DNA from 3 places in the Paenibacillus sp. EKM301P genome. Region 3 is predicted to be linked to each of the others. Evidence: riboswitches for the same ligand, from Rfam matches in the RefSeq annotation. Region 3 holds a riboswitch; each other region holds the start of a gene.
What was found. Region 3 has a riboswitch for thiamine pyrophosphate ahead of thiC (phosphomethylpyrimidine synthase ThiC). Riboswitches for the same ligand answer to the same signal wherever they lie in the genome.
Positions count from the first base shown of each region.

Region 1 (3,260 bases), on a different contig from region 3:
AATAGGAAACCGCTCCCTGCCAAGCCGCTAAAAAGAAGAGGACCGCCACAAGGGGCGGCCATACGCTTTTCCACCAGGATGCGTTCTTGCCTTTCGGATTCATGGGCGATACTTCTCGGTCAGCTTGTTCATGCTGATACCCTGTGGGTTATGTGCAATTTTGATCTGTGAAATGACGCTGGGACTTCCAGCTTCCGTCAAAGCCTCGTGCATTTCTTTAACCACTTTCAGCAACTCGTCGAGCTCGCCCTCCATGGTCGTATCCAATGGATTCACCTGATGTTTGACACCGGAACGCTGGATGACCTCAATCGCCTTGTCTACATAGGGGTAAGAGTCTTCGTTATTAGGTGTTTTAGGGATTACTTGAATGCTGAGCAGTGTATTAGCCATGTGAATTTCACCTGTCCTTTATTGGAGTGTTAGTAAAAAAGATATGGTGGTTTAAGGTGGGGAGACCGCTTCGCTTCTTCAGATTCAAATGAACCGCTCCGCTACCAACCGCCTTAAAAGCAACTTAGTTTTAAAGCTAGGTTGTACAGTATTTTGTACGGTATTTTCTACATAAGCGCACCTGTTTTTGCGCTTAGATACTATGAGACTAGAGAAATAAACCAAGTGGAACGAGAACGAATTGGACGGAATGGTGCTGTACAAGCAAAACGGTCGCTTTTGTCCCCGGATTTCTACCCTGCTGAGGGCTTTATTCGAGAAATCCGGGGGCGGTGGCGATGGGAAGCATCATCCGTCCGCGTAGTGGCGCTTCGTTCACTTCTCTAGTCCAGTCTTATTTAGCGTTTTAACAAAATGATCAACGCTTGGGCAAGAAGTCGTTTGTGAAGGCCTTATCGACTTCCAAAGGTTTGCTGAGCAGCTTGCGTTCATACATCCAATCCGAGTAGTTTTGCCATACCTCTGCTTTTTGTAAACCCCATTGCGTGGCATCGTCCTGATAACGCGGGCTTAGCCATTTTTGGCTAGCAAGTACCAGTTTTTTGTCCAGCTCTGGCACAGCTTTAGTTAAGATATTCGCCGCTTCTTCTGGATGGGCGATAGTGTATTCATAGCCTTGTGCAGTAGCGTCCATGAACGCTTTGACTAGGTCAGGATCGTTTTTTATCGTCTGTTCATTGCTCACAATTACAGGTGTATAGTAATCGAGACTTTTGGAATAATCTTTTACATACAGCATATCCAAGGGCTCGCCTCGAAGCTCGGCCTCAATCCCGGTCCATGCGTAGAAAATCCAGGCAAAGTCAATATCCCGCTTCACGGCTGTAAAATAGTCTGCATTGCCCATATTGACGATTTTCACTTTGCTCACATCACCTTGGTCTGAATCCATGATGGATTTCATGACCGCTTCTTCTACAGGAGAACCCCAGCCGCCGTAGCTTTTACCCTCGAAATCTTTCGGGCTTTTAATTCCGCGGTCTACCGGAGCTGCGAAGCCAGAGGTGTTATGCTGAATCACCGCAGCGATGGATACGAGCGGTACGCCTTGGATACGAGCCTGAGTGACGCCTTCTTGATAGCTGATACCAAAAGGTGCAGCATTCGAAGCAACCATTTGGTCGGCTCCGCCTGAACCTGGTTGAACAATTTGGACATTCAAGCCTGCTTTTTCGTAAAATCCTTTGTCCTTGGCGACATAGAGTCCCGTGTGATTCGTATTGGGTGTCCAGTCGAGCACGACTTTAACATCTTTGAGCCCCTTTGCCGAGGTAGACGTTGAAGTGTCGGCAGCAGGAACCTCCTTTTGAGATGTAGGGGGATTGCCGCCGCAAGCGGTCAGAGTCATAGCCATGAGCCACAGACTGATCAGACCCAGGCTTAACATTTTCATGCGCTTCATCGTTGTGTTCTCTCCTTTTTAATTACCCGTTATCCGTCCAATCAGACAGTTTATATTCCCCATTTTCACAAAAATCACATCTGCCGGAAGCAATCTTTCCAACAACTTTATCTTCAACAAAAAAAGCGTCCCGAGATTCCGGGACGCTTGCGCTTGTATATACCAAAGTAAGGGATGTCCTGTTTTAATAAAAGGCACATCTTGCTTAAGCATTCCTACGCTGGCATTACCCAGATCAGGTTGTAAGGGTCAGTGTCTTGGGACACACTCTCAGCCGGCCGATTCCAGCACCCCTGGCATTGTATGGTTTAATGGGTTCGTTTATTCGGGTTTACTACGACGATTATATGCCTTGAAAGCAGGTCTGTCCAGCCTTGAGGGAGCGCTCACGGTTCATTTGTCGAACGACAGGGTACACTTTTACTGTGAGCTTTGATCTGAAAATGGACATGAATCATTCAGATCTGTTTCGGTCATGTTATTTTCAGAACAGCTACACTGTATGTTTAGGAGAGCTGGTGCCAAGTGGCATAGCCCTATAGAATTCTAATTCGTAAAAAGGAGTTGTTGTACTGTGGGTAAAACGGAGACACTGGATCGCAGTCAGCTGGAACAAGCCATTGTGAAGGCTTTGGATAACAACAAATTTTGCTCGTTAGGTACGGTTGAGGGCGGAAAACCGAAAGTACGCTATATGGCCCTTTTTAACGATGGAATGAACATTCATCTGGCGACGGATCGCAAAACACATAAAGTGGATGAGCTAAAGGACAATCCGAATGCTTATCTGTTGCTGGGCTATGAAGTGGGTGGCACGAAGGAAGTCTTGGAAGTGGAGGCTACCGTCCAGATTACAGCTGATGAGGGGTTACGCAAACAAGTGTGGAATGATTCTCTGAAAAAATGGTTTTCCGGACCAGATGATCCCGATTATGTCATCTTAGACGTCAATCCGACTCGTATTGAGTACGTGGGTCAACAAACGGAGCGCCAGGTGTGGACGAAATAGAAACAATATAAACGAACAAGCCAGTAAATTTCCAACTTTTTCAGGAGATTTATTGGCTTTTTTTATACGCAAAATAATTATTTTTTCATAAATATTTTAAGCAAATGACTACTCTTTTGTCTGGCGTTGGATTAAAATAGGAATGGTGGGTTCAAAGCTTACATATATGTGCAAAAGTATGTATATGAGGCATACACCTTAATGAGGAGGGGTATATTTTGTTATTTCGTAAAAATTGGTTTAAAGGGTTTACAGCAGCAGTTGTAGCTTGTAGCCTACTGGTGTTTTCAGCCGCTCCATCCTGGGCAGCTAGCAATTCTCGCGATAGCGCTACGGTGAATTTGCGGATCATGGAGACAACGGATATTCATGGAGCGCTCATGAATTATGATTATT
Region 1 covers NZ_JAALFM010000014.1:34,541-37,800, reverse strand. Annotated here, with positions in the region: gene HFD99_RS21970 (ABC transporter permease) at 1-103, opposite strand, end outside; gene HFD99_RS21965 (MTH1187 family thiamine-binding protein) at 100-393, opposite strand; gene HFD99_RS21960 (ABC transporter substrate-binding protein) at 812-1,855, opposite strand; TPP riboswitch at 2,051-2,160, opposite strand; gene HFD99_RS21955 (pyridoxamine 5'-phosphate oxidase family protein) at 2,430-2,864, shown strand; gene HFD99_RS21950 (bifunctional 2',3'-cyclic-nucleotide 2'-phosphodiesterase/3'-nucleotidase) at 3,083-3,260, shown strand, end outside.
Region 1: linked by a shared signal. The riboswitch ahead of HFD99_RS21960 (ABC transporter substrate-binding protein) and the one ahead of thiC (phosphomethylpyrimidine synthase ThiC) in region 3 are both predicted to bind thiamine pyrophosphate.

Region 2 (3,260 bases), on a different contig from region 3:
CGCTCTCGGTACATGCACGTCTCTCATCGCGCACCACCTGTTGTAGTTGTTCCAGCTTCACGGATCGTGACTTGCCCCTCTAGCGAACCAGTATGTAGTTTGGCAAGCTCGTCGAGAAAGGCAATCTGGAAGCTGCCCGGCCCCAGCTTTGCGGTATGCGCTGCGGCTCGAGAAGCTGCTGCACCGTAAAATGCCAAACCTGCTGTGCCTGCGAGCAGCAGGTTGGGTTCAACTGCTGCAAAGGCACCCAACACAGAGGTCAGCAGGCAGCCTGTTCCGGTTACCTTCGTAAGCAGCGCGTCTCCGCCACTAATCAATCGTACTTCAACCCCATCGGTGATGACGTCCTCTTTTCCAGTGATGACAACCATGGTATGGAGCGTTTGCGCAGCCCGAACTGCCAGATCGACATTACTGCTGTCAGCACTGTCGCCTGCATCTACCCCTTTAATTTCTCGGGCTTCTCCGATCAGATGAGCGACTTCGGCTGCATTGCCTCGTACTAGTGAGATGTTAACCTCGTTTAGGATTCGCAGTGCTGACTCGGTTCTAAAGCTAGTCGCTCCTGCACCGACCGGATCTAACAGAACTGGAACACCGTGAGCATTCGCCGATTGTCCAGCAAGGATCATGGCATCCACCAGCTCACGGTTTAGCGTACCGATATTTAACACGACGGCGCCCGCTATTTTGGCCATATCTGCTACTTCCTCGGGTGCATAAGCCATCACCGGGGAAGCCCCTAGTGCATATAGGCCGTTGGCTGTAAAGTTGGTGACCACCACATTGGTTATATTATGAACGAGGGGGTTGCTGTTTTGTACCTTTGTCAGGAGCGCCGAATAACTTTGTTCCCATATATTCATCATGTTTATCCTCTCTCATCTATACTGATTATTCCAAGACCGTAGCGCGCATCTGGACGGGCCATTGTTCCTGCTTATAAGCCATATCCCAGAACATATATTCCAGCTGGCAGCTTAGCATAAAATGCTCAATCATCCGCTCTCGCTCGGCAGCCGTGGCGACTTTCGCCCAAGCATCCACACGCTCTCGATATTTGAAGGTTACATCTTCAATTTGGTTGCCATAGAAGCAAATCCACTCATAGAACGGATGAGACTCGTCTGGTCTTACCTCATCCATTAGCCTGCGTCCAATTTCAAGATATGTCCATGGACATGGTAGCAGCACGGCCATGATTTCCCCAAGACTACCCTCATGTGCGACGGTCAGCATATGGCGGATATAATGATGAGCGGACGGAGCGAGTGGATATCCCTGCATCTCTTCATAGGTGACACCTGCGATAGCACAAAAATTTTGATGCGGATGAACCTCGCTGTTGAGAATAAAAGAGATCTGTTCGTTAAATACAGCCATATCCTCCCGGCTCGTGCTTTTGGAGATTGCGATGCCGTAAATCCGCATGTAGGCGTTCAAATATTCAAAGTCTTGTTTTACATAGTGAATCAGCTGTTCCCTTGTTAAATTTCCTTCAGCAATACCTCTCACAAAGGGATGCTCATAAATGGCTTGAAAAATGCCATCCGCCTGCTGACGGAGCTCTTGCGAAAAACTCATTTCCCCACCTCCAACAAAAATGGAGAATAAGAAGTCCCGTAAGATACAATTCTCGGAACAATGCCAAAAAGCCGCCCCGAAAACTGGAGCGGCTTCAACATAGGTTCAATGCGCAAAAACGCCTGAAACCCTATATAGAAGGCTCCACTTTCCTACGCTAGTACGAACTAGATCAGGTTCAAAGGGTCCAAGATTCATTCTTGTCTCAGCCATAATGGCTCCCCTAGTGGACTTTCCTATTCTTTTGACTAATACTGTACATTCGTTCCTATGTTATGTCAAACTGCTTATGCCTAGTGAAGGATTAGTGAGGGTGTTGGATTACACTTTCCACGGCTTTGACCCTCACATATTCCGGTTTCCACATTGCATCCCGAATGGCTTGCTCAATATTTGGAAGGTGTGCCTGAGCTACCTGATCCTGAATTGCGGCCTTTGCTACCGCAACCGCAACCGCAAACGAAACATCACGTAATTTTCGAATATGGGGCAGCAGTGCGCCGCCAAGTTCATTCGAATCTACGGCGTTGGCAACGGCATCAGCTGCTGCGGTAAACATGGAAGGAGTGATTCGTTTGGCCTTGACCACAATTGCGCCTAGACCCAGTCCCGGGAAAACAAAGGCATTGTTCGCCTGACCAATTTCAAATTTCGTACCGTTATAGGTGACGGGCTCAAAGGGACTTCCCGTAGCAATCAATGCTTTGCCATCAGTCCATCGTATCAAATCCTCGGGTACCGCTTCAGCCAGATTGGTAGGATTGGACATGGGCATAATGATCGGGCGTTCCACATGCTTTGCCATTTCCTTGATAATCTCTTCAGAAAAGGCACCCGCTACACCGGAAGTCCCAATTAAGATTGTAGGTTTTACCTGACGGATGACCTCCAACAACGGTATTTTGCCGTCTTCCGATCGGGCCCATGAGCTGATTTCTTCCTTTTTACGCACATATGGTTTCTGATAATCGAGTACATCTTCCATATCGTCCGTTAATAGCCCGCGATAATCAAAGGCCCAAAACGACCTGAAAGAATCTTCTGCAGGAAGCCCGTCCTCGATCATAGCGCTCCGTATTTGGTCGGCGTTACCGATTCCTGCTGCCCCTGGACCAAAGACAAGTATTTTTTGTTCACGTAGCGGAATTTTGGTGACACCTACCGCCGAAACAATCGCAGCTAATGTGACTGCTCCTGTGCCCTGGATGTCATCATTGAAGGTGAGAATGTTTTGACCGTATTTCCCTATAATGTGGCGTGCGTTCACGCTGCCCACATCCTCCCAATGCAAAAGCGCTTTCGGGAATTGTGTTAACGTTTTGCTGATAAAGGTATCAATAAATTGATGATAGGCTTCTCCGCGAACTCGTTTATGGCGGTTTCCGATGTATAGCGGATCATTCAGCAGCTTCTCGTTATTCGTGCCGACATCCAGTACAATGGGCAGCACCCGCCCGGGATGAATACCTGCCGCAGCTGTATATACAGCAAGTTTGCCAATAGCAATGTTAATTCCCCCGACACCCCAGTCACCAATTCCCAAAATACTTTCTGAATCCGTCACGACGATAAGGTCAACATCCTCACTACGCAATCCGGAATTATAGAACGCCTGTCCGATACCGTTCGGATGATCTATTGATAAATATACGCCCCCGGGACGGTTGTACTCATGG
Region 2 covers NZ_JAALFM010000005.1:99,717-102,976, reverse strand. Annotated here, with positions in the region: gene thiD (bifunctional hydroxymethylpyrimidine kinase/phosphomethylpyrimidine kinase) at 1-27, opposite strand, end outside; gene thiM (hydroxyethylthiazole kinase) at 24-869, opposite strand; gene tenA (thiaminase II) at 895-1,584, opposite strand; TPP riboswitch at 1,717-1,819, opposite strand; gene HFD99_RS14345 (NAD-dependent malic enzyme) at 1,889-3,260, opposite strand, start outside.
Region 2: linked by a shared signal. The riboswitch ahead of tenA (thiaminase II) and the one ahead of thiC (phosphomethylpyrimidine synthase ThiC) in region 3 are both predicted to bind thiamine pyrophosphate.

Region 3 (3,260 bases):
CCATCCTTGGCTGGGAAGCTGACATCTTCATAAGGCATGCCTTTGGCCTGCATCGGATTAGAGTACAAGGGTGCGACGGTGGGATTCGTAAGCACCCAGGCGATGTAAGCATGCAAGGCAATAAAGCAAAACAACAGAAAAAATACGACCGACAGCAGCAGAGCAATCACAACGTGCTTGAACCGCAGCATACGGGGATTAAAGAGTGGGGTGGACGGCTCCTGAACAGCGGTCTGTAGCTGAGCGTTGCGCTGGGATGTCGAAATCATGTAAGAGCCTCCTTATATAAAATTGATCTTCGAATCATAAAATTTAGGTATAATTCCACTTGAAAATAGTAGGGTATGTCCGTATAGATACCTATTATCGTATGATGGCTATTATCCAAAGTCAACGCCTGAACCGGAAAAGTAAAAATGATGCAAAGAATTGTCGATGTTTGTTCTTGTTCTGTAATATGGTTGTCACAAAAACATCGGTTTACAGTAGCCGCGACTATTCTATATAATTTATGTAACCATGTTTCATAGTGTGAAACGAATATGGATACAAGAGGAGCGGTTCACGATGGAAGACCGTAAATTAACCGTCCGCGCTGTAGAGCGTGCACTTGATATACTGCTGTGTTTTACCGCAGAATCTGATCTTGGTCTAACGGAGATTGCCTCCCAAATTGGTCTACATAAAAGCACTGTTCATCGTCTTTTGACTACGCTGGAGGATCGGGGATTTGTCGTTCGGAATGCCGAAACGGAAAAATATAGGCTTGGTTTTCGCATATGGGAGCTGTCCACGCATCTGTCCCAAAGCGATGAGCCGGCGGTGTTGTTACAGCCTGCAATGGAAGGACTGCGTGATCGCTTAGGGGAAACGGTCAGCTTGTACCTGCGGGATGGAAGCATGCGTATTCGCATACAAGCCGTGCAGAGCAATCAGGCGATCCGCAGGGTTGCGCCTGTGGGTGCGCGTATGCCGCTGGCTGTGGGAGCCTCCAGCAAGGTGCTGGCGGCCTTTATGCCACCGCAGGAGCTGGAGGTATTGCTAAGCAGTGAAGAATGGCCACCTTCGGTAGACCCGGAGGTTTATAAAGCCCAGCTGCAGGACATTCGTGAGAAGGGCTATGCGACCAGCTATGAAGAACGTGAGCCAGGAGCTGCGGCTGTGGCCGCGCCTATTGTGAACCGAAAGGGACAGGTCACGGCGGCTTTATCTGTATCCGGCCCGGTCAGTCGACTTGCGCCCGAGACGCTGCATGAGTTTGCACCGATTTTGATCGAAGCAGCCAAGGAAATGGGGCTTATGCTTCCGTGACAGTAATCAATACAAAAGGAAATCATACAAGGGTTGCCAAAGCTATAAATTTAAAGTAGTCTGATAGAGATGGCGGGATGTTTGTTATAGCCGCCAATTCATGTGAATAGAAATTATCACAGTTACTGGGGGAGCCTGTAATGCGGGCTGAGATGGAATCAGGCAAGATTCCGGACCCTTTGCACCTGATCTGGATCATACCAGCGTAGGGAAGTAATCGGCCATTGAAATGTATACGCAGCTGCTGTCTACGGCCGCGCATTGGAATATGATTATTCCACGTGCGATCGGTTTGGATAGCTGTCTCGTTTGATTAGCCGGTTCCCTAGGGAACCGGCTTTTTTGCATAGATCAGCGCCACCCTGGGAATGGTTCCGGATCGGTGTGTCATTTCAACGATACGGGAGGAATGGATCATGAAACCGACAGAAACAAAAGGAACAAAAGAAACAGGAATGAAATCAGCAGATGCAGGATTGGCGGGAATAATAGAAGTAGAGGGAGAGAAGGCCAAAGCGGAGCAAGCCAGTGGGCTAAAGCCCTTTCCGGGGAGCCGTAAGGTGTATATTCAAGGTTCTCGGCCGGATATTGCTGTGCCTGAGCGTGAAATCGCGCTACAACCCACACATACGCCGCAGGGCACCGAGCATCATGAGCCACTGCGTGTGTATGATACCAGCGGTCCGATGACGGACGAAGCCTACCAGGTCGATATCCGTCAGGGATTGCCACCATTACGGCGAGCTTGGGCACTGGAACGGGGGGATGTGGAGGCTTATGAGGGCCGCGCCGTCAAGCCGGAGGATAATGGACTGAAACCCGGCTCCAAACGGGAGACAGTGGAATTTCCCGGCGTGACCAACCGTCCGCTACGGGCTTCGCAAGGGCGTACTGTGACGCAAATGCACTATGCGCGGCAAGGGATCATTACGCCTGAAATGGAATTTGCGGCGATCCGCGAAGGTGTAGAGCCCGAGTTTGTACGACAGGAGCTGGCGGCTGGACGAGCTATTTTACCTTCAAATATCAATCACCCGGAAAGCGAGCCCATGGTCATTGGACGCCATTTTCACGTAAAGATCAATGCGAACATTGGGAATTCCGCAGTTACGTCCTCCATCGAGGAAGAAGTGGAGAAGATGACCTGGGCTGTGCGCTGGGGCTCAGACACCGTCATGGACCTGTCTACAGGCCGGAATATTCATACAACGCGCGAATGGATCATCAGGAATTCTCCCGTACCGATTGGAACGGTGCCGCTATATCAGGCACTGGAAAAGGTGAACGGCGAAGCTGAGAAGCTGACGTGGGAGCTGTATCGAGACACGCTGATTGAGCAGGCGGAGCAGGGAGTGGACTATTTTACAATCCATGCGGGTGTATTGCTGCGATATATACCGATGACGGCGAATAGAATGACGGGAATTGTATCCCGGGGCGGGTCGATCATGGCAGCCTGGTGCCTTGCACACCATCAGGAGAATTTTTTGTATACGCATTTTGAAGAAATCTGTGAAATTATGAAAGCCTACGATGTGGCCTTTTCTCTCGGGGATGGTCTGCGTCCAGGGAGTATCTATGATGCGAATGATGAAGCACAATTTGCAGAGCTGGAGACGTTGGGCGAGCTCACGCAAATTGCATGGAAGCATGATGTCCAGGTCATGATTGAAGGGCCAGGACATGTCCCTATGCACAAAATCAAGGAGAATGTGGATTTACAAATGGAGATTTGTAAGGAAGCCCCCTTTTATACTTTAGGGCCGCTGACGACGGATATCGCACCAGGATATGATCATATTACCTCAGCTATCGGGGCAGCCATGATCGGTTGGTTCGGGACGTCCATGCTGTGCTACGTTACGCCGAAGGAGCACTTGGGTCTGCCGAACAAAGATGATGTCCGCGAAGGAGTTATTACCTACAAAATTGCCGCGCATGCTGCCGAT
Region 3 covers NZ_JAALFM010000019.1:14,687-17,946, forward strand. Annotated here, with positions in the region: gene HFD99_RS23610 (alpha/beta hydrolase) at 1-269, opposite strand, end outside; gene HFD99_RS23615 (IclR family transcriptional regulator) at 568-1,311, shown strand; TPP riboswitch at 1,429-1,540, shown strand; gene thiC (phosphomethylpyrimidine synthase ThiC) at 1,728-3,260, shown strand, end outside.